Regions from separate parts of the Pseudomonas sp. LBUM1648 genome, predicted to be linked through region 2. Evidence: riboswitches for the same ligand, from Rfam matches in the RefSeq annotation. Region 2 holds a riboswitch; the other holds the start of a gene.
The links. A riboswitch is a leader RNA that binds a small molecule or an ion and turns the genes downstream of it on or off. The one in region 2 is predicted to bind cobalamin.

Region 1: linked by a shared signal. The riboswitch ahead of cobO (cob(I)yrinic acid a,c-diamide adenosyltransferase) and the one ahead of ACA043_RS16360 (CbtB domain-containing protein) in region 2 are both predicted to bind cobalamin.

The regions. Positions count from the first base shown of each region.
Region 1 is NZ_CP166808.1:1,858,264-1,874,293, reverse strand. It holds gene cobC (alpha-ribazole phosphatase family protein) at 1-174, opposite strand, end outside; gene cobT (nicotinate-nucleotide--dimethylbenzimidazole phosphoribosyltransferase) at 171-1,226, opposite strand; gene cobU (bifunctional adenosylcobinamide kinase/adenosylcobinamide-phosphate guanylyltransferase) at 1,223-1,744, opposite strand; gene ACA043_RS08590 (cobyric acid synthase) at 1,835-3,286, opposite strand; gene cobD (threonine-phosphate decarboxylase CobD) at 3,283-4,275, opposite strand; gene cbiB (adenosylcobinamide-phosphate synthase CbiB) at 4,268-5,176, opposite strand; gene bluB (5,6-dimethylbenzimidazole synthase) at 5,173-5,823, opposite strand; gene ACA043_RS08570 (cobyrinic acid a,c-diamide synthase CobB) at 5,820-7,220, opposite strand; gene cobO (cob(I)yrinic acid a,c-diamide adenosyltransferase) at 7,217-7,828, opposite strand; cobalamin riboswitch at 7,910-8,135, opposite strand; gene ACA043_RS08560 (hypothetical protein) at 8,289-8,873, shown strand; gene ACA043_RS08555 (PQQ-dependent sugar dehydrogenase) at 8,942-10,255, shown strand; gene ACA043_RS08550 (C40 family peptidase) at 10,388-10,924, opposite strand; gene ACA043_RS08545 (C40 family peptidase) at 11,146-11,760, opposite strand; gene hda (DnaA regulatory inactivator Hda) at 11,975-12,679, opposite strand; gene ACA043_RS08535 (AI-2E family transporter) at 12,899-13,972, opposite strand; gene ACA043_RS08530 (DUF2066 domain-containing protein) at 14,007-15,065, opposite strand; gene purM (phosphoribosylformylglycinamidine cyclo-ligase) at 15,435-16,030, shown strand, end outside.
Region 2 is NZ_CP166808.1:3,587,803-3,603,832, forward strand. It holds gene ACA043_RS16330 (TerC family protein) at 1-1,294, opposite strand, end outside; gene ACA043_RS16335 (phospholipase D-like domain-containing protein) at 1,582-3,228, opposite strand; gene ACA043_RS16340 (vWA domain-containing protein) at 3,380-4,033, opposite strand; gene ACA043_RS16345 (magnesium chelatase ATPase subunit I) at 4,054-5,058, opposite strand; gene cobN (cobaltochelatase subunit CobN) at 5,299-9,147, opposite strand; gene cobW (cobalamin biosynthesis protein CobW) at 9,151-10,221, opposite strand; cobalamin riboswitch at 10,321-10,536, opposite strand; cobalamin riboswitch at 11,448-11,670, shown strand; gene ACA043_RS16360 (CbtB domain-containing protein) at 11,792-11,989, shown strand; gene ACA043_RS16365 (CbtA family protein) at 12,001-12,702, shown strand; gene ACA043_RS16370 (cobalamin biosynthesis protein) at 12,699-13,112, shown strand; gene cobM (precorrin-4 C(11)-methyltransferase) at 13,193-13,939, shown strand; gene nfuA (Fe-S biogenesis protein NfuA) at 14,148-14,732, opposite strand; gene ACA043_RS16385 (acyltransferase family protein) at 14,825-15,826, opposite strand; gene ACA043_RS16390 (fatty acid cis/trans isomerase) at 15,920-16,030, opposite strand, start outside.

The sequences.
Region 1 (16,030 bases), 1.7 Mb from region 2:
CCGCGCGCAACGCTGCAACGGCGAACTGACCAGTCGATCCCAAGGCCCGCCCGCGATCACGGCTTCGCGCATCTGCGCCCAGCCCTTTTCAGTGAGCGCATCGTCGAGACTGCCGCGCAAACCGCCGCCCAGTTCAGTCTCGCCGTGGCGTAGCAGATCCAGATACAAGGTCATGCCGGACGATCCGCCACAGCGGCTTCGGCGAACGTTGCCATCTGCCCGTGCAGATCACAGGCCAGACGCAACAACGGCACCGCCAACGCCGCACCGCTGCCCTCACCCAGGCGCAGGCCGAGTTCCAGCAACGGTTCGGCGTTCAGCGTCTCCAGCACATGACGGTGGCCCGGCTCGGCACCGCGATGGCCGAACAGCAGCCACTCGCGGCAAGCCGGATTCAAGCGCACCGCCACCAACGCGGCGACTGTGCAGATAAAGCCGTCGACCAGCACCGCAATACCTTCCTGCGCACACGCCAGGTACGCGCCGACCAACGCCGCAACCTCGAAACCGCCGAGGTTGAACAAAGTCTGCAAGGCATCGCCACGCTGAGCTGCGTGCAAGGCTAATGCGCGCTCGATCACTTGCGCCTTATGGCTGACGCCCTCGGCATTCAACCCGGTGCCGGGGCCGGTCAGGTGCGCGACAGGGCAATCGAGCAAGGCACAGGCCAGCGCACTGGCCGCAGTGGTATTGCCGATGCCCATTTCGCCGCCGATGAACAACTGCGCGCCTGCGGCTTTGGCTCGCAACACACTGTCGCGACCGGCCTGCAATGCAAGTTCACCTTGGGATTGCGTCATTGCCGAACCCTGCGCAAAGTTCGCAGTGCCCGGGCCGATGTTCAGGTGGCGCACGCCCGGCAGGTTCAGCGACGGCGTCACCGTGCCCAAATCCACCACTTCCAGTTGTGCATTGAGCTGGCGCGCCAACACGCTGATCGCCGCGCCGCCGCTGACGAAGTTGAGCAGCATCTGCCCAGTGACTTCCTGCGGATACGCCGATACGCCTTCGGCGACCACGCCATGATCACCGGCAAAAATCGCAATCCAGACCTGCTCAAGCGTCGGCTTCACCTGCCCTTGCAGACCGGCCAGTTGCACCGCCACCGACTCAAGCCGCCCCAGCGAACCGGCCGGCTTGGTCAGTTGCTGTTGCCGCGCTGCCGCTTGCTCGACGATATCGGCATGCACCGGTTTGCAGGGGTTCAGCCACCAGGTTTGGGTCATAACGCAGATCCTTTCAAAGTCAGGGGCAGGCCGGCGACGGTCAGGACAACACGCTGACAGCGCTCAGCCAAAGCTTGATGCAGCCAACCGGCTTCATCGACATAGCGGCGAGTCAATTCGCCCAGCGGCACGACACCCATTCCGGTCTCGTTGCTGACAAAAATGATTTCACCCGGCAGTGTCGCCAGGCAGTCGAGCAAGGCATCGCGTTCGGCGGCGAGACGCTCGGCGTCATCGAGCATCAGCAGGTTGGTCAGCCACAGGGTCAGGCAATCGACCAGCAAGCATTGCGTGACGCTGGCGTTTTCGCGCAGGACACGGGCCAGTTCGAGCGGTTCTTCGATGAGTGCCCATTCGGCAGGACGACGGGCGCGGTGATGGGCGACGCGGTCGTTCATCTCGCCGTCCAGCGGTTGGCTGGTGGCGATGTAGGTCACGGCCAGCGCACTGTCAGTGGCGAGTTTTTCGGCCAGACGACTTTTGCCGGAGCGGGCGCCGCCGAGGATCAGTTGGAGCATGGGGACATCCTGAAAGTTATGTGGTGAGGCAACTGGCGCTATCGCGAGCAGGCTCACTCCTACAAAGGATCTCGAGCAGCCATAGGCAACTCAAATCCCACAGAGCTGACGCAACAGATCGGTATCGAGATGCTTCTCCACCAGATCCGCCAGGCGCTCGATATCACGCTCGCGCAACCCGTGGTAATCCACCTCCTGCACATCGCTCAACCCGGCCCAGCGCAGCAACGCCGCACTGGCCGCCGGCGACTCGAACAGGCCATGCAGATAGGTGCCGAACACTTGCCCGTCAACACTCTGCGCACCGTCGCAACGACCATCATCGAGCTGCACCGCTGCATTCTCCAGCGCCGGCCCGGTGGTTACACCGGCATGAATCTCATAGCCACTGACCTCGGCATCTTCCAGTGTCAAACGCCCGCGCACATTGCGCAGTTGCTTCTCGGCGTCGAGCTGCGTTTCGAACGCGAGCAAACCGAGCCCGGCGCTGGAACCCGGCGCGCCTTCCAGACCGAGCGGATCGTGCACCTGCTCGCCGAGCATTTGCAGACCGCCGCAAATACCCAGCACTTTGCCGCCATAACGCAAATGGCGACTGATCGCCGTATCCCAGCCATTGGCACGCAAATAGGCCAGATCACTGCGCACACTTTTCGAGCCCGGCAGGATGATCAGGTCAGCCGGCGGAATCGCTTGCCCCGGGCCGACAAATTGCAAATCCACTTGTGGGTGCAGACGCAGCGGATCGAAATCGGTGTGGTTGCTGATGCGCGGCAGCACCGGCACCACCACTTTCAACACCTGCTCGGCCTTGTCGGTCTGGCGCTGATCGATGCCGTCCTCGGCCTCAAGATGCAGATCCATCACATAAGGGAGCACGCCGACCACCGGCTTGCCGGTACGCTGTTCCAGCCAGTCGAGGCCCGGCTGCAGCAAGGCAATGTCGCCGCGAAAACGGTTGATGATGAAGCCTTTGACCCGTGCCTGTTCGCTCGGCGAGAGCAGTTCCAGCGTGCCCACCAGATGAGCGAAAACGCCGCCACGATTGATGTCGGCGATCAGCAGCACCGGGCAATCGACTGCTTCGGCAAAGCCCATGTTGGCGATATCGCCGGCACGCAGATTGATCTCCGCCGGCGAGCCGGCGCCCTCGACCATCACCAGCGGATACGCGGCGCTGAGTCGCTCGTGGGAGGCGAGCACCGCTTTCATCGCGATAGCTTTGTAGTCGTGATAGGCAACGGCGTTCATGCTGGTGACGGCGCGGCCATGGATGATCACTTGCGCGCCGGTATCGCTATTGGGTTTTAGCAGCACAGGGTTCATGTCGGTGTGCGGCTCAAGGTTCGCGGCTTGCGCCTGCACCGCTTGCGCGCGGCCGATCTCGCCACCGTCGGCGGTCACCGCGCTGTTGAGCGCCATGTTCTGCGGCTTGAATGGCACCACCGCCACGCCCTGCCGGGTCGCCCAGCGGCACAGCGCCGTCACCAGTGTGCTTTTACCGGCGTCGGACGTGGTGCCTTGCACCATCAGCGTTGTCATTGGATTTCCTTGGCGAACGCTTGCAGCGCTTGTTCGAGACGGGATTCTTCAGCGGCGTTGGCGGGCAGGCCGAAACGCACACTGCTGTTGTGGGGGAAGATGCGCAGGAGAATCCCCCGCCGAGCCATGAATTCGTGCAGCGCTTGCGCGTGCTCGGTGATCAGCCACTGAAACAGCGCGCAACCACCCTGCGGTTTGAAACCGTAGCGTTCCAGCAAAAGCGCCAGCCGTTCGCTGGCCTCATCGCTGCGAATCCGCTGGCGTGTGTGGCCTTCGGTGTCTTGCAGACAGGCTTGGCCCAGCACCCGCGTCGGCCCGCTGACGGCCCACGGCCCGACCTGTTCGGCGAGCAGCTTGAGCAACTTGCGCTCGGCCAGTACAAAACCCAGTCGCACCCCGGCCAGACCGAAGAACTTGCCGAACGAGCGCAACACGATCAGACCGATCTGATGGGTGTGCGCAGCCAGACTCAGCTGCGGAGTGTTGTCCATGAACGCTTCATCAACCACCAGCCAACCGCCGCGCGGGGCCAGTCGTGCATGCCAGTCGAGCAGGCGCGCCGGGGTCAGGCTCAGGCCGGTCGGGTTGTTCGGATTGACCACCACCAGCACGTCGAGGCTGTCGAGAAAGAACTCGACTTCCTGCTCCAGCACTTCGCGCACGATGTAGCCGCTGCGGCGCCAGGCTTCGGCGTGCTCGGCATAACACGGCGACAGCACACCGACCTTGCCGGCCCGACGCAAACGCGGCAGCAACTGGATGGCCATCTGTGAACCCGCTACCGGCAGAACTTGCGATGCGCCGTAGTAATCGCACGCCGCCTGCTCCAGACCGTCATCGGTTTCCGGCAAGCGTGCCCAGGCGCGCAGCGGGATTTCCGGGATCGCAAACGGCCACGGCGCCAGACCGCTGGACAGATCGAGCCAGTCGGCCTCGGCGATACCGTAATCGAGTGCAGCCTTGCGCAGCCGGCCACCGTGCTCAAGCATAGAATTCAGCCCCCACGCAGAGAATCAGCAGCCACAACCATACGCCGCGCTGAACCAATTGCCAGCCACGATCAATAGAGTCGGCATCGGCCTGAACGCCTTCGCCCAGTTGCGGACGCTCATGCAATACGCCGTGGTAAATCGCCGGGCCACCCAGCTCCACACCGAGCGCACCGGCGCCGGCCGCCATCACCGGGCCGGCATTGGGGCTGTCCCATTTCGGCGCCTGGGTACGCCAGCATTTCAGGGCCAGTCGGGTTTTGCCCAGCAGCGCGTAGGTCAAAGCCACAAGGCGTGCGGGAATATAGTTGAGGACGTCGTCGATCTTTGCCGCGCACCAGCCGAAACGCTCGAAGCGTTCGTTGCGATAGCCCCACATCGCGTCGAGGGTGTTGCTCAAACGGTAGAGGACGACGCCCGGCGCGCCCGCCACGGCAAACCAGAACAACGCGGCGAACACCGCGTCGCTGCCGTTTTCCAGCACCGATTCGGTGGCGGCACGAGCGACGGCGGTGCTGTCGAGTTCGCTGGTCTGGCGACTGACCAGATAGCCGACACGCTTACGCGCCTCGTCCAGATCATCAGCACGCAATGCCTTGGCCACTGGCTCGACGTGCTCGCCGAGGCTGCGCATGCCGAGGGCGCAATACAGCGCGAGAATCTCGACGATCCAGCCCACGTACGGCGCCCAGGAAAACGCGGTGGCGAGCAACGTCAGCGGCAGCACCGCGATCACCCACGCGGTGACGCCATGACTGCGCCAGCCACGGCCACCGGCGTTGAAACGTTGCTCGATGCGCCCGGCAAAATTGCCGAACGCCACCAGCGGATGCCAGCGTTTCGGTTCACCCAGCAGCGCATCCAGCGCCACTGCGGCGACACTCAACAACGCCACACTCATTGACTCACTCCCCAATAATTTTCATACAGCAACTCATTGAGCGGACGCGCCTGCGCCCACCCTTCGAGTACCAGCATCGGCGCCGGATAGAATTCCTTGACCGGGCCAAGACAAAGAACGGCCAACGGCTTGGCCCCCGCCGGTAGCTTCAACAGATCAGCCAGCGCTTGCGGCTCGAACAGCGAGACCCAGCCCATGCCCAGGCCTTCGGCGCGCGAGGCCAGCCAAAGGTTCTGGATCGCACAGGACAGCGACGCCATGTCCATTTCCGGCAGCGTGCGGCGACCGAAGATGTGTTTTTCTCGATCGTCCATCAGCGCGGCGACCAGCACTTCCGCGCAATCATTGATGCCTTCGACCTTGAGTGTCATGAACTCATCGCTGCGCTCGCCGAGCGCTTCGGCAGTGCGGATGCGCTCTTCTTCCACCAGATTCTGGATCTGCCCGCGCAGGGTACGGTCGCTGATGCGGATGAATCGCCACGGCTGCATCAGGCCGACGCTTGGCGCCTGGTGCGCGGCTTCGAGCAAGCGGCTCAGCAGTTCGGGCGCGACGGTGCCACCGGTGAAGTGGCGCATGTCGCGGCGTTCGGCGATGGCTTTGTAGACCGCTGCGCGTTCGGCTTCGGAAAATGCGTTGTCTGTCATGGCCCTTTCGCGAGCAGGCTCGCTCCCACAAGGGATCGCATTTCTTCAGTCACCACCGTTTCAACTGTGGGAGCGAGCCTGCTCGCGAAGGCGACTTCGGAGTCAGCCGCAAATAGTGCCGCGATAGCCGCAGGATTCGACGGGAAATAAAAATGCACATACGAAGCCGTCATCCGCCCTTCCCGATAAACCGCCTCAGCCCCGCGCCCGCCATTCGGGCTCAAGCCCCGGGCTATCGGCGTCAATTCAGTGGTCGTCAGGGAATGGTGATAAGTGTGGCCGCGCAGCGAACCTTCTGGCAGATCCACCGCTTGCAGCGCCAGTGCGGCGAGACGCTTTTGCATCACCGCATCACCCGCCAGAAGCCCCACCAGTTCAGCACGAGTGCCTTCAACGTCGGTCAACGAATCGAGCAGATACAGCATGCCGCCACACTCGGCGAGCAACGGTTTGCCCGCCGCATGGTGTGCGCGAATCGCGTCGAGCATCGCGGTGTTCTGCGCCAGCGCCACATGATGCAATTCCGGGTAACCGCCGGGCAGGTAAAGGCTGTCCGCCTCAGGTAATTGCGTGTCGCGAATCGGCGAGAAGAAACTCAACTCGGCGCCCATCGCTCGCAGCAGATCGAGGCTCGCACCATAGGTGAAGGCAAAGGCTTCATCGCGGGCGATGGCAATTCGTACACCTTTCAATAACGGCTCTGCAGTGATGACCTCAGGCGCGGCAAATTCCACGGCCGGTGGCAGCGCTACCTCGCAACTGCTGGCAAGCGCTTCGGCAGCAGCGTCCAGGCGCATATCGAGGTCATTGAGTTCACTGGCCTGAACCAGGCCGAGGTGACGGCTCGGCAGTTCGATGCCGGTCTCGCGGGACAGCGCGCCATACCAGCGCAAACCTTCGGTAAGGCTGCCTTCCAACAACTGCGCATGCCGCAATGTGCCGACCCGGTTGGCCAACACGCCAGCGAATGGCAGATCCGGCTGATATTTCGCCAAGCCCAGTGCCAACGCACCAAAGGTCTGGGCCATGGCCGTGCCGTCGATCACGCCGAGCACCGGCACGCCGAAATGCCGCGCCAGATCGGCGCTCGACGGCGTGCCGTCGAACAGGCCCATCACGCCTTCAATCAGAATCAGATCAGCTTCAGCGGCGGCTTCCCACAACAGGCGACGGCTCTCCTGCTCGCCAACCATCCACATGTCCAGTTGATACACCGGCGCACCGCTGGCGCGCTCGAGAATCATCGGATCGAGAAAGTCCGGCCCGCACTTGAACACGCGCACCTTGCGCCCCTGATTGCGATGCAAACGGGCCAGCGCGGCGGTGACGGTGGTCTTGCCCTGACCGGAGGCCGGCGCGGCGATCAGTACCGCCGGGCAGTGACGTGGTTGATTCAAAGTTCGACGCCTTTTTGCGCTTTGATGCCAGCCTGAAAAGCGTGTTTGAGCATGCCCATTTCGGTGACGGTGTCGCCCATCTCGATCATTTCCGGCTTGGCGCCGCGACCGGTGACGATCACATGCTGCATCGGCGGACGCGCCTGCAAGTCGCTGAGCACCTGATCAAGATCGAGGTAGCCGTGCTTGAGGGCAATGTTCAATTCATCCAGCACCACCAGACCGATCGACGGATCGCGCAGCAGTTCACGGGACACTTCCCACGCGGCTTCGGCGGCGGCGATGTCGCGCTGACGATCCTGGGTTTCCCAAGTGAAGCCCTCGCCCATGACGTGGAAACGCACTTGCTCGGGGAAGCGGCGAAAGAACAACTCTTCGCCCGTGCTGTGGCGTCCCTTGATGAACTGCACCACGCCGCACTGCATGCCGTGGCCCATGGCGCGGGCGAGCATGCCGAACGCCGAACTGCTTTTGCCTTTGCCGTTGCCGGTCAGGACCAGCACCAGGCCGCACTCGTCAGGCGAGTTGGCGATGCGTTCATCGATCACGGCTTTTTTGCGCTGCATACGCGCCAGATGGCGTTCGTCACGCTCGGGGGAATCAGTCATGGGGGAGCTCTCCGTTGAGGCTGGATAACGGCGGGCAGGCACAAGAATAGACGGCAAAAAGCCTGGCATCGCCCACCGTGATGCCGCTGGATGGATCAGGCCGGTCTCCGGGCTCATGAGCGGCGTTCGCCGGACTGCGCGCCTTCCCGCTGTTGAGCAGTGGCACAAGACGCAGTTTTCACTCATTTACCGTTGCGGGGGCAGCGCCGGGATCGTGGTCGTACTTGCTCTGAAGACAACCCTCACCGGCTTCCCTGTTTCACTCTGTCGACGCAAGCCACAGAGCACCTGAAACAAGCCGCGAAGGTTAGAGGGTTGGGGGTGGAGCGTCAATTAAAGAGGGGGCCAACGGGCGAATAACTGCCGCCGATCAATTATCTGACGCCAATCTTGTGCCACAGTCTCAAGAGTGATATCAAAGAGCCACAATCTCACATCACACAAGAATAAGGTGAGCCACATGCAAGGCATGATCATCAGCAACCCGCGCCTGGAATTTCTGCGTCCGGTGCTGGAACGCTGGTTTGACTGTATCGACCGTTACAACGCCGTGCGCGGCGACAGCGACACGCCCTACTGGCATGACGAAAAAGCCAATCTAGGGCTGCTCTCGGCGGCAGCCTGGATGGCCGAACTGGTTACGCTTGAACAGACGGCCACGCGCAAGCAGAACGAAGAAGGCGAACGCAATGCCCGCGCCGATCTGTTCCTCGCTGGCAGCGAAGACCGCGCTTACATTCAGGCCACGCAACGCTGGCCTCGGGTCAACAACCTCAACCTGACCCAAGCCCTGCTGGAAATCACCAGCGACGCCAAACGCATCAGCTTCGCCAGCGACCTCAAGCTCGGCTGCCTGTTTGTCGCGCCGCAAAAAGCCCAGCACAGCGCCAGCCCCGAAGAACTGCAGGACATGGTCGACGACCTACAGAAGGAACACACCTGCGCCGTCGCCTGGTATTTCCCCTATGCCTACCGCAAGTTGCGCAGTGAAGCCGGCAACTATCACCCGGGCATCGCCGTGCTGTTCAAAGAGGCCCGCGGTTGAGCAGTTGAACCATCGGGCTTGCGCGCTTCTCTATGATTAGGTCAATGCATTCATAGGGAAGATCAGTAATGCGCAAGTCCCAGCTCGCTCTCGTCATCGCTCTCGCCGGAGGGCTCGCCGCCTGTGGTGAATCCTCCAGCCTGCAAGTCACCGACGGCACCGGCCCGTCACCGAAACTGCCTGAACCGAATAAAACCCTGATCCCGACGGTGAATATCGCCCCGGCGATCGGCTGGCCCGAGGGCGCAAAACCGACTGCCGCGGCAGGCACACAAGTGGCTGCGTTTGCCGAAGGCCTCGATCATCCGCGCTGGCTCTACGTGCTGCCCAATGGCGACGTGTTGGTGGCAGAAACCAACGCCCCGCCGAAACCTGACGACAGCAAAGGCGTTCGAGGCTGGGTGATGAAGCAAGTCATGGGCAAGGCCGGAGCCGGCGTACCAAGCCCGAATCGCATTACGTTGCTGCGTGATGCCGACCACGACGGCGTAGCTGAAACCCGCACGGTGTTTCTGCAAAACCTCAACTCGCCGTTCGGCATGACCCTGGTTGGCAATGATCTGTATGTCGCCGACACCGATCGTTTGCTGCGCTTCAACTACGAAGCCGGTGCGACCGAGATCAAGACACAGCCGATCAAGGTCACGGATCTGCCCGGTGGCACGCTGAATCACCACTGGACGAAAAACGTTATCGCCAGCAAGGACGGCAGCAAGCTGTACGTCACCGTCGGCTCGAACAGCAACGTCGGCGAAAACGGCATGGATCAGGAAGAAGGTCGCGCGGCGATCTGGGAAGTGGACCGGGCGACCGGCAATCACCGGATCTTTGCCTCGGGCATTCGCAACCCTAACGGCCTGGCGTGGGAGCCCACCAGTGGCGCGCTGTGGACAGCCGTCAACGAACGTGACGAGATCGGCAGCGATCTGGTGCCGGACTACATTACCTCGGTCAAGGATGGCGGCTTCTATGGTTGGCCGTTCAGCTATTACGGCCAGCACGTCGATGTGCGGGTGGAGCCGCAGAATCCTGACCTGGTCGCCAAAGCCATCTCTCCGGACTACGCCGTCGGCCCGCACACCGCTTCGTTGGGTCTGACGTTCGCCGAGGGCAACACCCTGCCGGCGCAGTTCAAGGAAGGCGCGTTCATCGGCCAGCATGGTTCGTGGAACCGTAAACCGCACAGCGGCTATAAAGTGATTTTCGTGCCGTTTGCGGCAGGCAAGCCAACGGGCCAACCGGTGGATGTGCTGACCGGTTTCCTCGACAAGGACGAGAACGCACTGGGTCGCCCGGTAGGCGTAGTGATCGACCAGCAAGGTGGCTTGCTGGTGGCGGATGATGTGGGGAACAAGGTTTGGCGCGTTTCTTCTACCAAATAATTTGACCTGCCCCAAAACAACTGCAGGAGTGAGCCTGCTCGCGATAACGGTGTTTCAGTCAACGATGATGTCGACTGACACGATGCTATCGCGAGCAAGCTCACTCCTACATTGGGTGATGTGCTGCTTGAATTACGGATTACGCGCCAAATGCTCAGGCTGCAACACACGCTTGGCACTCAAATACGCCTTCTGCCAATACGCCTTCGACAGGCTATCGAGCTTCACCGTGCCGCCAGTTGCCGGCGCATGCACGAAGCGCCCTTCCCCGACGTAAATCCCCGCATGACTGACCTGCGAACCACCATTGGTGGCGAAGAAGATCAGATCACCGGTCTGCAATCCTTCCTTACCGACATTCGGCGCCTGCATGAGGATCAGCTCGCGCGTGGAGCGCGGCAGAGAAATACCGGCAGCATCACGGTAGACGAAGCCGATTAGCCCACTGCAATCAAATCCCGAGTCCGGTGTATTGCCGCCCCAGCGATAAGGCGTGCCGACCAGGCCGAGCGCACGGAACAGCACGTCTTCAGCAGCAGGAGAAAAGGCCTGGGAAGGCCCGAACACCACCGGCGCGCGAACCACTGGCGCAGGCGGCGGCGTACGACTGGCGCAGGCGCTGAGTAGCGCTGCGAAGAACATCAATGCGAGGCGGGCCGACATGGTCATAAGCAGAACATCCTGATCTGGCTGCGGCTTTCTCTGCCGAATGGACAGAAAACAAAACCGCCTGCGTGGCACGCAGGCGGTTTGCCATCAATATAGATTCAGGATTCTAGCGGCTACGCGGCAAACTTCAAGTAAGACTTTAACTTCACCTTGTAAAGTATAGGTCTACTCCGTTACCGGAAGCCGTTTTTGTCGCCGCGAATGCGGCGACAACGGGAAGATTACTTGCGAGCAGTCACTACAGTAGGAGCGTTCGCCAAAGCACGTTTGGCTTCGATGAAGGTCTTGCTCCAGTAACTGTCACCCAGGCTGTCTATGCGAACACCGCCGCTGCGACGACTGCTGGAGTGAATGAACTGATTGTCACCCAGGTAGATCCCGGCGTGACTGACACGACCGCGACGACCGTTGGTGGCGAAGAACAGCAGATCGCCCGGCTCGAGATTGCTACGCGATACCAGCGGAGCATCCACGTTGATCATTTCGCGGGTGGAGCGTGGCAGGTTCATGCCGGCTTCTTCGCGGAACAGATAGCCGATGAAACCGCTGCAATCGAAACCGGCTTCGGAGGTACCGCCGAAACGGTAACGGGTACCGATCAGGGACATGCCGCGTTCGAGGATGCTGTCAGCCAGAACCGGAAGCTCGTACGGCTTCTTGTTGAAGTCCGACAGTTCTTTTTCGGTGTCCAGCTCTTCCTGGTAAATAACAGAAGACTGGGCAGTGGCAGAATTTTTAACCTGTTGAGGCTGCTCTTGGACTGGAGAATGAGCAGCACAACCGTACAACAGGGTGACGAGTGCGAGAGGCACGAGGGGTGCGAAGCGCTTTAGCATGGGCACGACCGTGGCTGATAGTTGTAAAGAAGCCGAGACTATGCCCGCTATCAACCTCATTTGCAAATTCAATCGATCTTTTTGTGACTTCTCGGTTTCTCGTTTACATCTAAGCGCTTAAGCCCATTTGAATCGAAACGCGGCCTGCACAACGTGCAGGAAAGCGGATTTTCTGGCGCCTGAAATATGCCGAAACCCGCTGAAAGCCTTGGATTTACCAGCCTAGCGTTTCTTTGAGGAAGGGAATTGTCAGCTTGCGCTGAGCCTGCAAAGAGGCCTGATCGAGCTGTTCGAGCAAGTCGAACAATGCGCTCATGCTGCGGGTCCCGCGGGTCAAAATAAAATGCCCGACTTCATCGGTCAGGTGCAGACCACGACGCGATGCACGCAATTGCAGGGCACGCAGCTTGTCTTCATCGGAGAGTGGGCGCATCTGGAATATCAGCGCCAGGGTCAGGCGTGATTTCAAGTCAGCCAGTTTGACCGGCAGTTCACGCGGCGAAGTGGATGCCGCGATCAGCAGACGCCGACCGCTGTCACGCAGGCGGTTGAACAGATGAAACATCGCCTCTTCCCAGTCAGCCTTGCCGGCAATCACCTGCAAGTCATCCAGGCAAACCAGCTCGTACTGCTCGAGGTTGTCGAGAATCTCGACGCCGCGATCCATCAACTCCGCCAGAGGCAGGTAAACCGCCGGCTCACCCATCTGCTCGAAACGCAGACACGCTGCCTGCAACAGATGCGTGCGCCCTACGCCATGTTTGCCCCACAGGTAGATCAGGCTTTCTGTCCAGCCGGCGTCGGCTTCGCATAGGCGCTCGACATAGCCGAGTGCAGCGGCATTGGCGCCTGGGTAGTAGTTGATGAAGGTGGCGTCGTCACGCAGACGCACACCTAGGGGCAGCTGAATCGGTTTCATGCTGACTGAACAGTTCTCAAGGAACCGTTAGTGGCCTCTGTGTAAAGTTTGCGAAGTTTATACCCGTGAAGCTGAGCGCACAATGCGACAGAGTCCAAGCAAAATCAAAGGTTTGCGTTAACACACTGGTTTTATGGCAGATTCTCTGACGCTGCCGTGCCAGTAGTGCCCGCAAAACACGGGCCAACCCGGCACAATGCCGGGCCGCCCATGATGAAGTTACAACTCGGGTTCGTCGACACCACTATAGATGTCGGAATCCTTGTACAAATCGTGCACGTGGCGCACCAGCACCATAATCACCGCCGCCACCGGCAGCGCAAGCAGTACACCGGTGAAACCGAACAGCTCACCGCCAGCCAGAATCGCAAAGATCACCGCCACTGGATGCAGGCCGATCCGGTCACCCACCAACAACGGCGTCAGCACCATGCCTTCCAACGCCTGACCGACCATGAACACTGCGACGATCCCGATCATCGGGTACAGATCGCCACCGAACTGGAACAACCCGGCGATCAGCGCCGCGCCGATGCCGATCACAAAGCCCATGTACGGCACAATCGCCGCCAGCCCCGCGATCAGGCCGATCAACAAGCCCAGCTCCAGACCGACGATCATCAGCCCCGCCGCGTAAATCACGCCCAGTGCCAACATCACCAGCAACTGCCCGCGTACAAACGCCCCAAGCACTTCATGGCATTCGCCAGCCAGTGCTACCACTCGTTCTTCACGATCACGCGGCAGTAGGCTGCGGATCTTGGCCATCATCACGTCCCAGTCACGCAGCAGGTAGAAACTCACCACCGGGATCAGCACCAGATTGGCCAGCCAGCCGATCAGCGCCAGACTCGACGCGGTTGCCTGGCTCAGCACCACACCGACGATATCGGTGGTCTGGCCCATGTGTTCGCTGATCGCCGCTTTGACCTTGTCGAACTTCCAGAACCCGTCAGACAAGCCCAGTTTCGACTGCGCCCACGGCACAGCGGTGTGTTGCAACCAGTCGAGCATTTGCGGGGCCAGTTCGTACAAACGCAGCAACTGCTTGGCGAGCATCGGCACCAGCACCAGCATCAGCGCCGTGACGATCAGGGTGAATAAGGCAAACACCGCGATCACGCCCCAAGTGCGCGACAAACCGAGCTTCTCCAACCGATCCACCAGCGGATCGAACAGATACGCCAACAGCAGCGCCACCAGAAACGGCGTGAGGATCGGATGCAGCAACCACACAAACGCGCAAAGCAGGACAACCCCACCGAGCCAGAACCAACGCCGCGTATCGGCCATGTATCACTCCTACTGCTTCTATATAAAGAAAGACTTACCAGCGAAACCGCAACGACGGTGCAGCAGGTGTCGGGGCCGGAGCCGCTACAGGCGCGGCACCCGCCACCGCAGGCTGCGGCGCGGCCACCGGGACCGGCGCTTCAGCGGGCAACTCCTGCAACTTCGCCAGCGACAACTGCGCGCGCATCTGATCGGCGCTGCCATTGACCCGATACACGATGCGATCGCCATCGACACTCTGCAGACGCACGCCAAACGGTTCGAGTAACCGCAACAGTGCGGCGTAATGCTCAAGATTCATGCCCTGCACTTCCAGGGTCTGCTGACCCGAAGCACCCGGCTTGGCAACAAAACGTGGCGCCAGGCGCTCGGCCACCGCCAGCATCACGGCGTCAGCCACGGCAGCCTGATCGGCCCCTTGCACACTGCCCGCCTCTTTTTGATCACCCAGCCACAAGCGCCATTTGGCCTGCCACTGCCCGCCCTCTTCGCGGGCATGCACGGCCAGCAAGGCGTCAGCGTTATAGCGCTCGGACGCACCGCGCAACGGCGCCGGATCAGCACCTTCCAGCGCAGGTGCTGTGGCAACAAGCTGTTCACTCAGATCCGCCAGCGGCAAACGCAGCGGCAGTCCGCGATGTTGAGCGGCAGTACGCAATGGCGCGGCGGCGGCCTGACCATCACCGACCAGACTGGAACCTTCGGTGGAATCGTTCAGCCACCAACTCAGAATCGACGGCCGACTGGCGCCCCACAAAGACAACCCGGCGCGGCGCAATGCCTGTTCGGTGCTGCTCGGGTCGAAGTCGACTTTCAGCACCTCCGGCGGCCCGGCATCAAAGCCGAACTGACTGATGATCTGCTGCGGGTCCTTGCGAACTGCCGCCAGCCCCGGATTTTGCGGCGCCTTGGGATCGCCGGTCAGGCGCAGCACCAAAGTATCCAGCGCGGCCTGAGTGGCGCGATCGCGCTCTTCCGGGGCCTGGCTGCTGACCGGCTGACGCACTTGATATAGGCCTTTGAGGTTTTCGGCATGACTCGCCAGGCTGACCACAGAAAAACAACCCACAAACAACAATTTACAAAAACGCATGGAGAATTCCCGTCGACAGGAGCGGCTGGAACAGGCCGCGTGAACCGGTTGAGCAAGGCTGTGACCATCGGCCGTTGCAAAACATTCACACGGCGGCGGTAAGTTTTTGCACAGTCATAACGATAGACGGTTAATTGCGACACCTTATACAGGCACCCACATGCCTCAATTGCAAAAAATTTCTGCTGATATGCCCCTGCCCGTCGGCGTGAGGATGGCCGCTGCCCCTCAAGCCTGATAAAATCGCGCGCCTTCGCAGACCGGCAACAGCCGGGCACCTCGAAACTCGCGTGAGGCAATCGCCCCATCGACTTCGGCGCCCCGCTGGACTCGGTCGTTACCCCTGAATCCCCCCTAAAGGCCTGGATCATGAGCAAGCAACCCTCCCTGAGCTACAAGGACGCCGGTGTAGACATCGACGCCGGTGAAGCATTGGTCGAACGCATCAAGAGCGTCGCCAAGCGCACTGCGCGTCCGGAAGTCATGGGCGGCCTGGGCGGTTTCGGCGCCCTCTGCGAAATCCCGGCCGGCTACAAGCAACCTGTGCTGGTTTCCGGTACTGACGGCGTCGGCACCAAGCTGCGCCTGGCCCTGAATCTGAACAAGCACGACAGCATCGGCATCGACCTGGTCGCCATGTGCGTCAACGACCTCGTAGTGTGCGGCGCCGAGCCACTGTTCTTCCTCGACTACTACGCCACCGGCAAGCTCAACGTCGACACCGCTGCCCAGGTTGTAACCGGCATCGGCGCTGGCTGCGAACTGTCCGGTTGCTCGCTGGTCGGCGGCGAAACCGCTGAAATGCCAGGCATGTACGAAGGCGAAGACTACGACCTGGCCGGTTTTTGCGTCGGCGTCGTGGAAAAATCGGAAATCATCGACGGCTCGAAAGTCGCCACCGGTGACGCCCTGATCGCCCTGCCGTCGTCCGGCCCGCACTCGAACGGCTACTCGCTGATCCGCAA
Region 2 (16,030 bases):
TGGCATCGGGCAACTCGCCGGCAATCGATTCGAGAATGTCGGTCATGGTCAACACGCCGACAAAGTCGCCGAATTCATTGACTACAAAGGCAATGTGGGTCGACGCCGCGCGCATCTGTTCCAGCGCGTTGAGGATCGAGTAGCTGTCGAGCAGATTGATGGTCTTGCGCGCCAAGTGCTCCAGATTCGGCTCAGCGCCGGCCAGGTACTCCTTGAGCAATTCCTTCTTGTGCACGAAGCCTAAGGGTTCATCCACAACACCATCGCGAATCAGCGGCAGACGCGAGTAGGACGAGTGCATCAACTTCGTCCGGATCGCCTCGGCATCGTCAGCCAGATCGATAGTGTCGACGTCGGCGCGCACGGTCATCAGGCTGCGGATCGGCCGCTCGGCCAATTGCAGCACGCCACTGATCATCACCCGCTCACGACGGTCGAACAGCTCCGTGCTTGGCGCATCACCGTCGTCCAACAGGTCGGAAAGCTCTTCACCAACCTCCTCCACCGCCAGTTTGCGCCCGCCAAGCAAGCGCAGCACCGCGTGCGCCGTGCGTTCGCGCATCGGGCGCAGGCCCTGCATCGAGCGTTTGCGTCGGGCACGGGCGATCTGGTTGAACACCTCGATCAGGATAGAGAAGCCGATGGCCGCGTACAGATAGCCTTTCGGGATGTGGAAGCCCAAGCCTTCGGCGGTCAGGGCAAAACCGATCATCATCAGGAAGCCCAGACACAGCATGATCACGGTCGGGTGCGCGTTGACGAAGCGGGTCAGCGGCTTGCTCGCGACAATCATCAGGCCGATGGAGATGATCACCGCGATCATCATCACCGCCAATTCATCGACCATGCCCACAGCGGTAATCACTGCGTCCAGCGAGAACACGGCGTCGAGCACGACGATCTGCGCGACGATCGGCCAGAACAGCGCATAAGCGGTGTTGCTTGAGCGCTCGCCGACATGGCCTTCCAGCCGTTCGTGCAACTCCATGGTGGCCTTGAACAACAGGAACACACCACCGAACAGCATGATCAGGTCACGGCCGGAGAAGCTCTTGTCAAACACCTCGAACAGCGGCTGCGTAAGGGTGACCAGCCAGGAAATACTCGCCAGCAGGCCCAGGCGCATGATCAGTGCCAGCGACAGGCCGATGATGCGCGCGCGATCACGCTGATGCGGCGGCAGTTTGTCCGCGAGGATTGCGATGAACACCAGGTTGTCGATACCCAGCACCAGTTCCAGCACGATCAATGTCAACAAGCCTAACCAGGCCGTGGGATCCGCTAACCATTCCATAAAACGTCTCGATCTCTCTTCAGTAAATTCAGGCTGCCGGACACGGCAAAGCGCAACGCAAAGGCTCTGGGGCCGCGTTATCAACAATAGACGGGTGTCGGAAAACCGGATGCTGCGAGTGCGTCAAGACCGCGCCATAGCGCGAGGTGAATGGATAACTGGGAGGCTCCGAGAGGGTGTTCATGTAGATCCTGAATGAAAAAAGGCCTTGAAGCGTACAGGCTGAAGTGACTTTTCCTACAGTCTCAAATCATTTCAAAATCTGTATTACCTGCCAGGGCGACACTTCAACGTCCGGCAAAACGCAATCGCGACAACTGCCGCAAATCCCCATCGACGTAATAATCATGGGTCCAGCGATCATCCACCGCCAACGGATTCACTTGCTTCAACGCCAGTTTCTTCGCGAAGTAACGAAACCGGTAATGTTCGTAAAACCGCAGCAGCTCGAGGCCATAACGATCCGCCAGATCGGTGTCGCCGCGAATGATCAGGTAGTTTTCGTCATTGCCGTTGCTGGCCGAGGCACTGAAGTTGTGGCTGCCGCTGATAATAGTCGGCGTGTCCGTCGTGAAGTCGATGACCACCGCTTTGGTATGCACCAGCAGATTGCCCTCCTGGCCCTTCATGTTCTCGCGCAGCCAGCCTTCCAGCCCCGTGTTGAGCAATGCGGTGGCGGCGAATTCGGCGCTGCGGTCGGCGTGAAAACCGGTGATTCGGCTGGTGGTGTTTTGCAGGCCGTAACGCAGGATGTCGTCGTGTGGCTGGCCGAGCAAAGCATTGAGAATCGCGTCAGGCAAGACGAACGCAGTGACGAACAGGACATCCTTCTTCGCCGCTTCGATGATCTCGACGAACTCGCGTAGATCGCCGCCGCCGGTGCGTGGCGAGAACCCGGCAAACAGCGACTGTGCAGCGTCCATGGGGTTGTGTTCGGTGATCCAGTCGCGGGTGGCACCGAGATCTTCGGGATCGTCCCAGATCCGTTCGAAAATCCGCAGATAGCTCGAACTCACGGGAGCGTCATCAAGCACATGCACCACATTCGCCTGCCGATAAACGCCATTGGCGGTGAAATTGGTGCTGCCGCACAACACGGCTTGCGGTTGGCGCTGTCCCGCTGCGTCGAGTCGGCTGAGGACGATGAATTTGTTGTGGAAGATGTTGTGCGTCACCCGCCCACGTTTGCTCGTCGCCGGCAGTTTCGCCAGACTCGCCTCGTTGATTGTGGTGTCTTCGTCGTCGATTCGAGCGTGATACAGCACTCGAATCTGCACACCCCGCGCAAATGCCGCATTCACGGCATCGACGATGGCCTGCAACTGATATTCGTAAATGGCAATGTCCAGCGCCCACTGACCATCAACCGCCCGTTGGATAAAACCCAGCAAACGCGCGAGCAAGCCGTTCTCCAGCCATTGCCGTGGCGCATCCGGCCAGGCTTCGATGGGCATGTTTTTGTTGGCGCTGATCTGAGCATCAAGATCGGGAAATTTGCGCTGGAACGCCTGGCTGGCAGCGACCGCACGGTTGAAGATCACGCTTTGGTTGGCCGGGTGACCGTCGTCTGAACTGATCGTCAGCTCCAGCGACTCGCCCAGTTGCGGCGCATCGGGCGTGCCATAAGCCAGGTGAACGCGATAGTGAATCGTCATCCCCGGATTGACCGCGTAATCGGCCCAGCGGAATTTTTGCAGCGGGGCTTTATCGCTGGGCGTGGCGTGAAACTGCGGGAAAGTGTGGGCTTTGCCGGGGAACGTCAGGCTGTTGAAGAGGAACAGCCACGGCTTGGCGCCTTGCTGCTTTTCGATGGCGAACCCTAGCAAGCCTTTGCGACGCGGCTCCGCGAGGTCCATCGCCAACAGCACGCCATTGGTGCCGGCGTAGGCTTTGACGCGGAAATCGTCTTGAGCATTCTTGACCAACACGCGCATCGATCACTCCTTGTGATTGGGCTGGGTGCAGCATAGAGCAAGAAGCAAAATTGGCTAATCATGCCAAACACTGTAGGAGCTGCCGAAGGCTGCGATCTTTTGATATTGTTTTTTAAGATCAAAGTCAAAAGATCGCAGCCTTCGGCAGCTCCTACAGGTACCAGAGCTCAATCAGCTCATCGATATGCCGATACTGCGCCTCCAGCGCTCCCGCCAGATCCTTCGCCCGACCCAACCGGATCGGCCCACGCTCGATATCGATCAACAGCCCCGGACACCCCAGCGCCGGCAATCCCGACCACGCCTTCAAACGTCCATCCGTGACTACCAGCAACCGCTGTTGCTCGGCGGGAAAGCGCTTGCGCCGCACCGTCAGCCATTGCTGCGCCTGATTCAGCGCTGCCAGCAACGGCGTACCGCCGCCCGCGCCCAATTCATCCAGCCAGATGCGTAAACCGCTGGACGCCTTCAAACCCTGCACCTGCCATTGCGGCGCCGCACCGCTGGCGGTCAACAACGCCAAACGCGCGCGCTGGCGATAGGCATCATCAAACAATTGCGCAAGCAGGCCTTTGGCATCGCTCAGTGCGTTATGACGGCGCGTTGAGGCCGAGGCATCGACGATCACCAGCCACAACTCATGGGGCGAACGCGTGCGCAGTTGAAACAGCAGATCTTCACGGCTTTGCGGACGGCCATTGAGCAGCGTTCCCGGCCAGTTCACCGAGCCACTGCGGGCTGCATGACGTTTGCCCTGGCGTCCGTTGTCGAGTTGTCCGGCACGGGGTCTGGCATTCGCCCCCACATCAGACCGGGGGCGAATGCCTACATCTTTTTTGGCCAGCTCGGCACTTCGCGACGGCTGCCGGTGGCAAGCGCTGGAGCCGGCATGTCGCCCCACTGGCCCTGCCCTTCGTTCGGGTTGGCCTGCGCGTTGGCTGGGGATTGCGCGGGTTGTTGCTGAGGACTCGACGGGGTTTGTTCACGACGACGATGGCGCAAGGCAAATTCGGCCACCGCGTCGATATCTTCTTCGCCGATCACTTCAGCTCCTCGCCATGCCGCGTGAGCGCGGGCAGCGCGCAACCACACCAGATCCGCGCGCAAACCATCGACGCCAGCGGCAAAACAACGCTCGGTGATTTGCGCCAGCGCCGCATCATCCAGAGGAATATCGGCCAAGGTGACTCGGGCATGTTCACAACGTTCGCGAAGGGTTTGCTGCTCGGTTTCCCAAAGCGCGCAGAACGCTTGCGGGTCGCTATCGAAGTCGAGACGACGACGGATGATCTGCCCACGCTCGGTCGGTGCAGTGTGGCCACTGAGGGCGACATTCAGACCAAAGCGGTCGAGCAGTTGCGGGCGCAACTCACCCTCTTCCGGGTTCATGGTGCCGATGAGGACGAACTTCGCCGAATGCCGATGGGAGATGCCGTCGCGCTCGATCAGGTTGGTGCCGCTGGCAGCGACATCGAGCAGCAGATCCACCAAGTGATCAGGCAACAAGTTGACTTCATCGACGTAGAGCACGCCGCCATCGGCCTTGGCCAGCACACCGGGGGAAAACTGCGCGCGACCGTCGCTCAGGGCCGCGTCGAGATCGAGCGTGCCGACCAGCCGCTCTTCGGTGGCGCCCAGCGGTAGCGTGACGAACTGGCCGCTGGCGAGCAGATCCGCCAGGCCTCGCGCCAGAGTGGTTTTAGCCATGCCGCGCGGGCCTTCGATCAGCACGCCGCCGATTTTCGGGTCGATGGCGGTGAGGCACAGGGCGAGTTTCAGATCGTCGGCGCCGACCACGGCGGAGAGTGGGAAATGTGGGGTGTCGGTCATTTGGATTGATCTCTGTCGTGGTCGTCGGTGTTCTTGAGAGTTTTGGTGTGTCAGGTGGAGTTGCCCTCACCCTAGCCCTCTCCCAGTGGGAGAGGGAACTGACCGAGGTGCTCTTTCAAGGTCCACCGACCTGAACTGTCGAGTCGAACTCAAGTTTTGAACGCCCTGCAAATCGGCTCCCTTTCCCCCTCTCCCCCTTGGGGGAGAGGGCTGGGGTGAGGGGGTGGCTTTATTGAAGCGCTACATGTCTTCTTCTATATCCAGCAACAAATTCTCCAGCGCCTCTTTATAGGCCCCCGGCTCCTGCCACATCCCGCGCTGTTGCGCTTCCAGCATGCGCTCGGTCATGTCCCGCAGCGCATGCGGATTATGCTCACGAACAAAATCCCGCGTTGCCGGATCGAGCAGATAAGCATCGGCCAGCAGCGCGTACTGGTGATCGTCGATCAACTGCGTGGTGGCATCGAAGGCAAACAGGTTATCCACGGTCGCCGCCATTTCGAACGCGCCTTTATAGCCGTGACGCTTGACCCCGTCGATCCATTTTGGATTCGCCGCCCGCGAGCGGATCACCCGGTTCAGCTCTTCTTTCAGAGTGCGGATCTTCGGCAGATCCGGCTGGCTGTGATCGCCGTGATAACTGGCCGCCGCTTCGCCCCGCAAAGTCTCGACGGCAGCGAGCATGCCGCCCTGGAACTGGTAATAGTCGTTGGAATCGAGCAAGTCGTGCTCCCGGTTGTCCTGGTTTTGCAGAACCGCTTGTACCTGACTCAGGCGCTGGACGAATTGTTCGCGAGCATTGGTGCCCTCATCAGAACCGCCATAAGCGTAGGCGCCCCAGTTCAGGTAAACCTCAGCGAGATCTTCGCGACTCTGCCACAAACGACCGTCGATGGCGCCCTGCACGCCCGCGCCGTAGGCACCCGGTTTGGCGCCGAAGATTCGCCACCCGGCCTGACGCCGCGCGGCCTCTTCATCCAGACCCGATTGCAACAGAGCCTCACGCTCGGCGCGCACCTTGGCGGCCAACGGGTTGAGATCATCCGGCTCGTCCAGCGCAGCCACCGCTTGCACGGCCGCATCGAACAAACGAATCAGGTTGGCAAACGCATCGCGGAAGAATCCTGAAACTCGCAACGTCACGTCGACCCGTGGTCGGTCCAGCAAACTCAGCGGCAGAATCTCGAAATCATCGACGCGCTGACTGCCGGTGGCCCACACCGGCCGCACGCCCATCAGCGCCATGGCCTGGGCGATATCATCGCCACCGGTGCGCATGGTCGCGGTGCCCCACACCGACAGGCCTAGCTGACGCAAGTGATCGCCGTGATCCTGCAAGTGCCGTTCGAGAATCAGCGTGGCCGACTGGAAACCGATGCGCCACGCGGTGGTGGTCGGCAGGTTGCGCACGTCGACCGAGTAGAAGTTGCGGCCGGTGGGCAATACGTCGAGACGACCGCGACTTGGCGCGCCGCTCGGGCCGGCGGGGACGAAACGGCCGCTGAGGGCATCGAGCAATCCGCGCATTTCCGCCGGGCCACAGGCGTCCAGGCGAGGGGCGACAACTTCACGCAGGTTGTCGATGATGGCGCTGACTTGCCCCCAACCCGCTTCCTGTAGGAGTGAGCCTGCTCGCGATAGCGGTGTTTCTGTGGAAGAGATGTCAGCTGACATAACGCCTTCGCGAGCAGGCTCACTCTTACAGGGGTTGTGCAGTGTCTTTGCGATCAACTCAGTGGCGAACAACTCCAGGCGCTCGCGGGTATCGCCGGCAGTACGCCAGACTTCATCGCTGACCGCTTGCAGTTCAACAGGACGCGGGCCCGTCCACGGATCAGCCAGTGCGCAATCAAGCGGATCAAAACCCAACTCAAACGCCTTGGCCAACGCCCGCAGCAGACTCGACTGCGCACCTTTGCCGTCGCCCCGAGGAATGCGCAGCAGCGCCAGCAAGGTATCGATGCGCAACCGCCCGCTCGGCGATTCGCCAAAGATGTGCAGGCCATCGCGGATCTGCGATTCCTTCAGATCACACAAATAGGTGTCGAGACGCGGCAGCCAGATCGCCGCATCGGCGTCGCTGTCCAGCGCCGCGTCGAGTTGCAGTTCACGGTCGATCTGCGTGTCACGCACCAGTTGCAGAATGTCCCGTTGCAACTCGCGGGCACGACGCGGATCAAGCAGTTGCGCCTCGTAATATTCGTCCGCCAGCAGTTCCAGATTACGCAGCGGCCCATAGGTTTCGGCGCGAGTCAGTGGCGGCATCAGGTGGTCGATGATCACCGCTTGCGTGCGCCGTTTGGCCTGGGCGCCCTCGCCCGGATCGTTGACGATAAATGGGTAGATGTTTGGCAGCGGCCCGAGCAACGCATCCGGCCAGCAGTTTTCCGACAGCCCCACGCCTTTGCCCGGCAGCCATTCGAGGTTGCCGTGCTTGCCGACGTGGATCACACCGTGGGCGCCGTAGGTGTTGCGCAGCCAGAAATAGAACGCCAGATAACCGTGGGGCGGCACCAGATCCGGGTCGTGATAGACCGCACTCGGATCGACCTGATAACCCCGCGCCGGCTGGATGCCAACGAAGGTCAGGCCAAAGCGCAGGCCGGCGATCATCATTCGCCCGTCGCGATACATCGGATCGTTTTGCGGCGAGCCCCAACGCGCGACTACCGCAGCGCGATTGGCCTCGGGGAGCGCGTTGAACATCAACAGATAGTCGTCCATCGCCAGACTTTGCTGGCATGGACGCAGATCAATCGTGTCGAGATCGTTGCTGACGCCGCCGAGCAATTGCTGAATCAACTCGGTGCCGGTATCCGGCAACTCTGCCGTGACCGGATAACCCTCAGCTTGCAATGCGCGAAGGATATTCAGCGCCGCCGCCGGCGTGTCGAGGCCGACGCCGTTACCGATGCGTCCGTCGCGGGTCGGGTAGTTGGCGAGAATCAGTGCAATCCGTTTCTCGGCATTCGGCACCCGGGCCAGATCGATCCAGCGGCGCGCCAGTTCGGCGACGAAATCCATGCGCTCGGGTTGCGCCCGATAGCAGACCACATCGGACTGGCTGCGCTCGCTGCGCCAGGCCAGATCCTTGAAACTGATCGGCCGACTGATGATGCGCCCGTCAAGTTCCGGCAAGGCAATGTGCATTGCCAGATCGCGAGGGCCGAGGCCCTGCTCGCTATCACGCCAGCCGGGTTCGTTGTCCTGGGCGCAGATCGCCTGAATCACCGGAATGTTGCGACGAAACGGCCGCAGATCCGGTGCTTCAGGACTGGATTGAGCAAAACCGGTGGTGTTGAGAATCACCCCCGCCTCGACTTCATCCAGCCAATCCTCGACCACCGAGAGGCAGCCGGGCTCTTTCAAACTGGCTACCGCGATCGGCAACGGATTCAATCCCGCTGCTTGCAAACGCTGGCAGAAAACATCGATGAACGCCGTGTTCGCCGCTTGCAGATGCGAGCGGTAAAACAGCACCGCCGCCACCGGTTGCTCGGGCAGCCATTCGGCTTGCCAGTCACTCAGTGCGGCGGAGGTTTTTTGCGGATGGTAAATCGCCGTGCGCGGCAGGGTTTGCGGCTCGCCCCAGGTGTAATCACGGGCCAGCCAACGGTTGGCCAGACAGCTGAAGAAATCCAGCGCGTTGCCCATGCCGCCCTGGCGCAAGAACTGCCAGAGCCGGTCGCGATCCTCGGCTGCGACGGTGCTCAGATCGCTGAGTTCCGGATCGGGGCGATCGCAGCCCGGGACCATGATCACCTGCACGCCACGCTCGGCGAGCTCGACCAAACGCTCGACACCGTAGCGCCAATACGCAATGCCGCCGTGCAGCGAGATCAGAATCACCTTGGCATGGCGCAACACTTCGTCGACGTACAAATCGACCGAGGCGTGATTCTGCACCTGCATCGGGTTGGCCAGACGCAGGCTCGGATAATCCTCGGGCAACTGCTGCGCGGCTTCGGCGAGCAGCGCCAGGCTGGAGTCGCCGCTGCACAGGATCACCAGCTCGGCGGGGGTTTGGCCAAGGTCGGCAATGTTGTCATCCGACACGAAACCGCCGGGCTGGGTCCTGAGCAGGTGCATGGCTTAAACGCTAAGCGCAGCGCGCAGTTGCGCTTCGAGTTGAGCGGCGTCGAGTTCCTGACCGATCAGCACCAGACGCGTGACGCGCGCTTCTTCGGCGCCCCACTGACGGTCGAAATGCTTGTCGAAACGCGTGCCCACGCCTTGAATCAGCAAGCGCATCGGCTTGTTCGGGATCGCTGCAAACCCCTTCACGCGCAGGATGCCGTGCTGGACCACCAGTTGCGTCAGGGCGTCGAGCAGCAGGCTTTCGTCGGCTTGCGGCAGCTCGATGGAGATCGAATCGAAAGCGTCGTGATCGTGGTCATCATGGTCGTCGTCACCGTCGTGGTGGTGATCGTGATGGCTGTGGCGGCTGTCGATGTGTTCTTCGGAACCGGCGCCGAGGCCGATCAGCACGTCCAGCGGCAGGCGACCGTTGCTGGCTTCGACGATTTTGACTGCTGGCGGCAGTTCTTCGGCGACTTCAAGGCGTACGCGCGCAAGGTCTTCCGGGCTGGTCTGATCGGCCTTGTTGAGGATGACCAGATCGGCGCTGGCCAGTTGGTCGGCGAACAGCTCGTGCAGCGGCGATTCGTGGTCCAGGTTCGGGTCGAGTTTGCGCTGGGCGTCGACCTGATCCGGGAACGCGGCGAAGGTGCCAGCAGCCACGGCCGGGCTGTCGACCACGGTGATCACCGCGTCAACGGTGCAGGCGCTGCGGATTTCCGGCCATTGGAAGGCTTGTACCAGTGGTTTTGGCAGGGCCAGACCGGAGGTTTCGATGAGGATGTGGTCGAGGTCGCCGCGACGGGCAACCAGTTCGCGCATCACCGGGAAGAACTCTTCCTGAACGGTGCAGCACAGGCAGCCGTTGGCCAGTTCGTAAACGCGGCCGGTGGCTTCTTCTTCGGTGCAACCGATGGTGCATTGCTTGAGGATCTCACCATCGATGCCCAGCTCGCCGAACTCGTTGACGATCACCGCGATGCGGCGGCCCTGAGCGTTGTCGAGCATGTGCCGCAGCAACGTGGTTTTGCCCGAGCCGAGGAAGCCGGTGACGATGGTGACGGGGAGTTTGGCCAGTGTTTTCATCGGATGCCCTTTGGCAAGGTGGCGGGCATACGGGACGAGAACCGGCAACGCGAGCACGCGCCGGAAGCATTCGCCACCGGATCACCCCGCCCGGTTGTAGTGAGAATCTGTGACGAGGCAGGTCTCCTGGCTGACGGTGTTCAGGCGTTGGGGCCTGGCGTTTGCTGCGCCTTCCCGCTGGCGCCCTTTTGCAGGGGCTGGCAGTGGCGTGGCAGCGAACATCACCGTTCACAGTTGCGGGGGCAGCCGCGGCTTTGACCGCGTTCCCTTCTTAGCTTCGGCACGCGCCGAAGAACCTCGAAAGCGCAAGGCTACGCATGGCTTGCTTATGGGTCAATGTTTGGTTTGGGGGCATATCCGTTGCTGCGGGTGTTGCTGATTAGGGTTCCGCCCTTACGGCGGGTCACTTTTTCCAGACGCCGAAAAAGTAACCAAAAAGGCTGCCCCCTGACGTACGGCACTTCGCCTAGGCTCAGTGTTCCCTCGCTACGGTGTCCATCCGGGGGCATCGCCTACGGTTTGCTTCGCTGCACCTCCTCTCGATGGATGCGGCTTCGCCGCACGGCGCTGCGCGCCAACCCCCCGGATGAACACCTTCGCTCGGCCTGCCGATGGGCTGAAGAGCAAGATCAAAAGCCAAAGCCAAAGCCAAAGCCAAAGCCAAAGCCAAAACAGATCAAAAGATCGCAGCTTCGGAAGCTCGCAAGGAATGAGTACACCCACCAGAGCTTGGTCGGCTGTCAGGCCGCCATCGCTGGCAAGCCAGCTCCCACAGGGATTGGGTACATTTGATAGAGATTGGTCGGCTCGTAGGCCGCCATCGCCAGCAGGCTGGCTCCCACAGTTTCGAGCCGCGCGAACCCTGCGGCGCATGCCGCCCCACTCAACACAATGAGCGTTAGCTCGAGTACCGCTCTTGACCTAAAACGCCCGTCGGCAGGCTGAGCGGAGGGATTGATCCGGGGGTGGGAGCGCAGCGACCGTTTGGCGAAGCCAAACACATCGAAAGGAGGTGCAGCGAAGCAAACCGGAAGCGATGCGCCCGGATCAATCCCGGAGCGAAGGAACCCGAGCCACAGCGAGGGCCGAACGTCAGGGCACAGACCTTTGGTTACTTTGGGGCGTTTGCCAAAGTGACCCGCCGTAAGGGCGGAACCGTAATAAGCCATCACCGCAGCAACGGATATGCCCCCATTCAATTGACTCAAATCCCCCCAACATGCTCTCCTACGCAACTTGTTACGGGTGCCCTTCACAGGGTGAAACGGGAAACCGGTGAATCATGTGCTTTACTCTAAAGCCATGTCAGTCCGGTGCTGCCCCCGCAACGGTAAGCGAGAGAAGCGTCGAATCCACTGTGCCATGACGGCATGGGAAGGTGACGCTTGCAGGTCGGCCTGACGCCAACCCCTCGTGAGCCCGGAGACCGGCCCGCAACACACAGTGCGCACTTGCGTCGCTGAACATAACAAACCCGCGGTGGGCGGGCGCTGTTCGAACCCCTGCGTGCCCGATTCGCAGGGGTTTTCATGCGCTCTATTACCCCGCTGACATTCCAGAGGGAAGCGCCATGTCGATCATCAGCAGCACCGGCAGCAACACGGATAAAATCGCCAGCACCAGCACCCTGAGCCAACGCCTGACCGCCGCCATCTTCGCGTCGATCCTCGGCGCCAGCCTGGTTTACTTCGCCGGTTTCTCGCACATCGAAGCAGTGCACAACGCCGCCCACGATACCCGCCACAGCGCCGCGTTCCCGTGCCACTGAGACCTGCCGACATGATCAAGCGAATTGCGCAAACCGCAGGTTTCACCGGTCTTCTGGCCGCCCTGCTCCTTACGCTGCTGCAAAGTTTCTGGGTTTCGCCGCTGATTCTGCAGGCCGAGACCTACGAAAAATCCGAACCGGCGGCTGAGGTTCACGAACACGCTGCCGGTGCCACTGCCCATACTCACGATGCTGAAGCGTGGGAGCCGGAAGACGGCTGGCAGCGCGTGGTATCGACCACCGGCGGCAATCTGGTAGTGGCCGTGGGTTTTGCCCTGATGCTTGCCGGCCTGTACACCCTGCGTGCACCGACCAAAACTTCGCAAGGTCTGCTCTGGGGTCTGGCCGGTTACGCTACGTTCGTTCTGGCACCGACCCTGGGCTTGCCGCCTGAATTGCCAGGCACTGCTGCGGCGGATCTGGCTTCCCGGCAGCTCTGGTGGATCAGCACTGCCGCCTCCACCGCCGCAGGTCTGGCGTTGATCGCGTTCAGCCGTCACTGGCTGATGAAGATCCTCGGTGTGGCGATCCTTGCAGTGCCGCATGTGATTGGCGCCCCGCAACCGGAAGTGCATTCGATGCTGGCGCCAGAAGCCCTCGAAGCACAGTTCAAAATCGCTTCGCAGTTGACCAACGTAGCGTTCTGGCTGGCCTTGGGCCTGATCAGTGCCTGGTTGTTCCGCCGCAAAAGCGATGGCCACTACCACGCATGACGAATAACCGCGCAGCGCCGACTTTCGTGGTCGGTCTGGGCTGCCAGCGCGGCTGCCCCGCCAGCACGCTGCGCGCGTTACTCGATCAAGCCTTGCAGGCCCATCGCATCGAACTGGAAGCAGTCAAAGCCCTGGCCAGTATCGACTTGAAGCGTGATGAGCCGGGCTTACAAGAACTCGCCGCACAATTGGCCTTGCCGTTGCTGTACTTCAGCAGTGAACAATTGGCCAGTTACCAGCAACAGCTCAGTCACCACTCGCAGATCGCCTATGAACGCACCGGTTGCTATGGAGTAGCGGAAAGTGCGGCGTTGGCACTGGCTGAACAACTGATTCAGGCACCGGCCAAACTGCTGATCTCCCGGCAAAAGTACGCGCAGGCGACGCTCGCATTGGCCGGCGCCGCGTAAAATCCCGATAATCCCTGCCATCGATCATGAGCGATCTTCATCTGAAGCATTGCTGCGCCTCTTTTCCAAAGGATTCAACGATGACTGTTTACTTCATCGGCGCCGGCCCCGGCGACCCGGAACTGATCACTGTCAAAGGTCAGCGGCTGATCCGCAGTTGCCCGGTGATCATCTACGCAGGTTCGCTGGTGCCGGCGGCGGTGCTCGACGGTCATCAGGCAGAAACCGTGATAAACAGCGCCGAGCTGCATCTGGAACAGATCATCGACCTGATCAAAGCCGCCCATGCCAAGGGCCAGGATGTGGCGCGAGTACATTCCGGCGATCCGAGCCTGTATGGCGCGATTGGCGAGCAGATTCGCTATTTGCGTGAGCTGGATATTCCGTTCGAAATCATTCCAGGGGTGACGGCTACCGCCGCGTGCGCAGCATTGCTGGGTGCCGAACTGACTCTGCCCGATGTCTCACAGAGCGTGATTCTGACCCGCTATGCCGACAAAACCGCAATGCCGGCGGGCGAGGAGCTGGGCAGTTTGGCGCAGCATGGCGCGACGATGGCGATTCATCTGGGGGTCAATCATTTGGAGAAGATCCTCGCTGAACTACTCCCCCATTACGGCGCGGATTGCCCGATTGCAGTGATTCACCGGGCAACATGGCCGGATCAGGATTGGGTGGTGGGAACAATCGAGGATATTGCCGAGAAGGTAGTGGCCAAGGGGTTTCGGCGCACGGCATTGATTCTGGTTGGGCGGGTGTTGGGGAGTGAGGTGTTTAGCGAGTCATCGCTGTATCGCGCGGGGCATGCGCATCTTTATCGACCCTGATTTGAAGGACTTTTGTGGCCAGACACAAAACCTGTGGAGAGGGGATTTATCCCCGATGAACTGCGCAGCAGTTCCAGTTTTGCGGCTGCTTCGCACCCGATCGGGGATAAATCCCCTCGCCACAAAGTCATTAGTCACTCATTAATCGCAGGCACAAAAAACGGCGCTCACGGGGCGCCGTTTTTTATGTTCGCAGTGAACACCTTACTTAGTAGTAGGCGTTTTCTTTCTGCGTGTGGTCGGTCACATCGCGAACGCCCTTGAGCTCAGGAATACGCTCGAGCAATGTGCGCTCGATGCCTTCCTTCAACGTCACGTCGGCCTGACCGCAGCCTTGGCAACCGCCGCCGAACTGCAGCACGGCAATGCCGTCTTCAACCACATCGATCAGGCTGACCTGACCGCCGTGGCTGGCCAGCCCCGGGTTGATTTCGGTTTGCAGGTAGTAATTGATGCGCTCGTTGACCGGGCTGTCGGCGTTGACCATCGGTACTTTGGCGTTTGGCGCCTTGATGGTCAGCTGGCCGCCCATGCGATCAGTGGCGTAGTCGACTACCGCGTCATCCAGGAATGCTTCGCTGAACGAATCGATATAAGCGGTGAAGCTTTTCAGCCCCAGCGCGGTGTCTTCAGGTTTTTCTTCGCCCGGCTTGCAGTAGGCAATGCAGGTTTCGGCGTACTGGGTGCCAGGCTGGGTGATGAAGACGCGGATACCGATACCCGGGGTGTTCTGCTTGGAGAGCAGATCGGCCAGGTAATCGTGGGCGGCGTCGGTAATGGTAATAGCGGTCATGGAAACTCCTCGCAGGCTTGTGGCGGAGTTTACGCCAATCGGCGCGCCGGACAAAGTCCCAGTATTTTTGTCAGGAAAGCGAACCAGACGCATCAGGCTGGCGACGGTCGCTCACGCCAATGCTGCAAGTGCCGATATCCGGCCCTTTCGATCCAGCGGTAACTGGCCCAGCTGCCGCCGGCGATCAGCACCAGACAAACCGCGATCACCCCGTGCGGGTTGAGCGAGTGACGCTGTGCCAGATAATGCCCAAGCATCAACACCAGCGTATGCAGTAGATAGACGGAATAGGAGCAGTCGCCCAACGCTTTGAGCAGCCGACTGTTTTTGGCAAAGCGCTCAAGGGACAGCGCCGCCGTCACCAGCACTGCACCCGGAACGCCCCAGGCCAATACCTGCGATTCGCCGAACCAGTAATAGATCGCCAGCAGTGCCATGGCGATTGCCAGAATCGGCAGCCAAAGACCCGGCCTGATCCAGCCGCGGTGATAAAGCATGCCAACGCCCATTCCCAGCAAAAACTCGAAGACCAGTTCCGAATGGTAAAACTCACTGATCCAGCCCAAGGCGGTCAGCCCATAGCAAACGCATAACAACAGAAACGCGACCACTGCTATCCGCGCATTGAGCGGGAACAGCAATGCGCCGGCAAACAGCAGGTAAAAAAGCATTTCGAAGTTCAGCGTCCATCCGACGTTCAACGTCGGGTAAACACCGAAGCCGCCGGGGTTTTCGCTGGCGACGAACAACAGCGACAACAGAAAATTCGTCCAGCCCAGCCGTTCATCGGGGAACGCCTCCGGAATTACCATCAGCAACAGTGCCGCCAGGAGCGTGTAAAACCAGTAAGCCGGCGCGATACGCATCAACCGCATTGTCATGAATTGCCTGGGTGTCAGGTCTTTGTCCGCCGTCGACAAATACATCACCAGGCCACTGATGACGAAAAATATATCGACGCCCGCCGCCCCTTGGTCGACAAACACTCGACCTACTGGCCCATCAGGCTCGAAGTTATAGAAAATCTGCATGACGTGATGCCCCACCACCATCCAGGCGGCCAGTGCGCGCAGCGCTTGCACTGAAATCAACATCGACGGCCCTCCATTGCAAAACTTTATAATTGACCACTTTGTAGGGGCTACGGGCGCCTCAAGAAGTTGGGACTGCCCGCGCACCTTAATCGATCAAAGATTCTCATAGCGGTTCATGTCCAGCACACCCTCTTCCACCGGTTCGGTCTCGTGCATGGATTGGCTCAGATCGTGGAAATAGAACCAGAATTGCGGATGACTGCG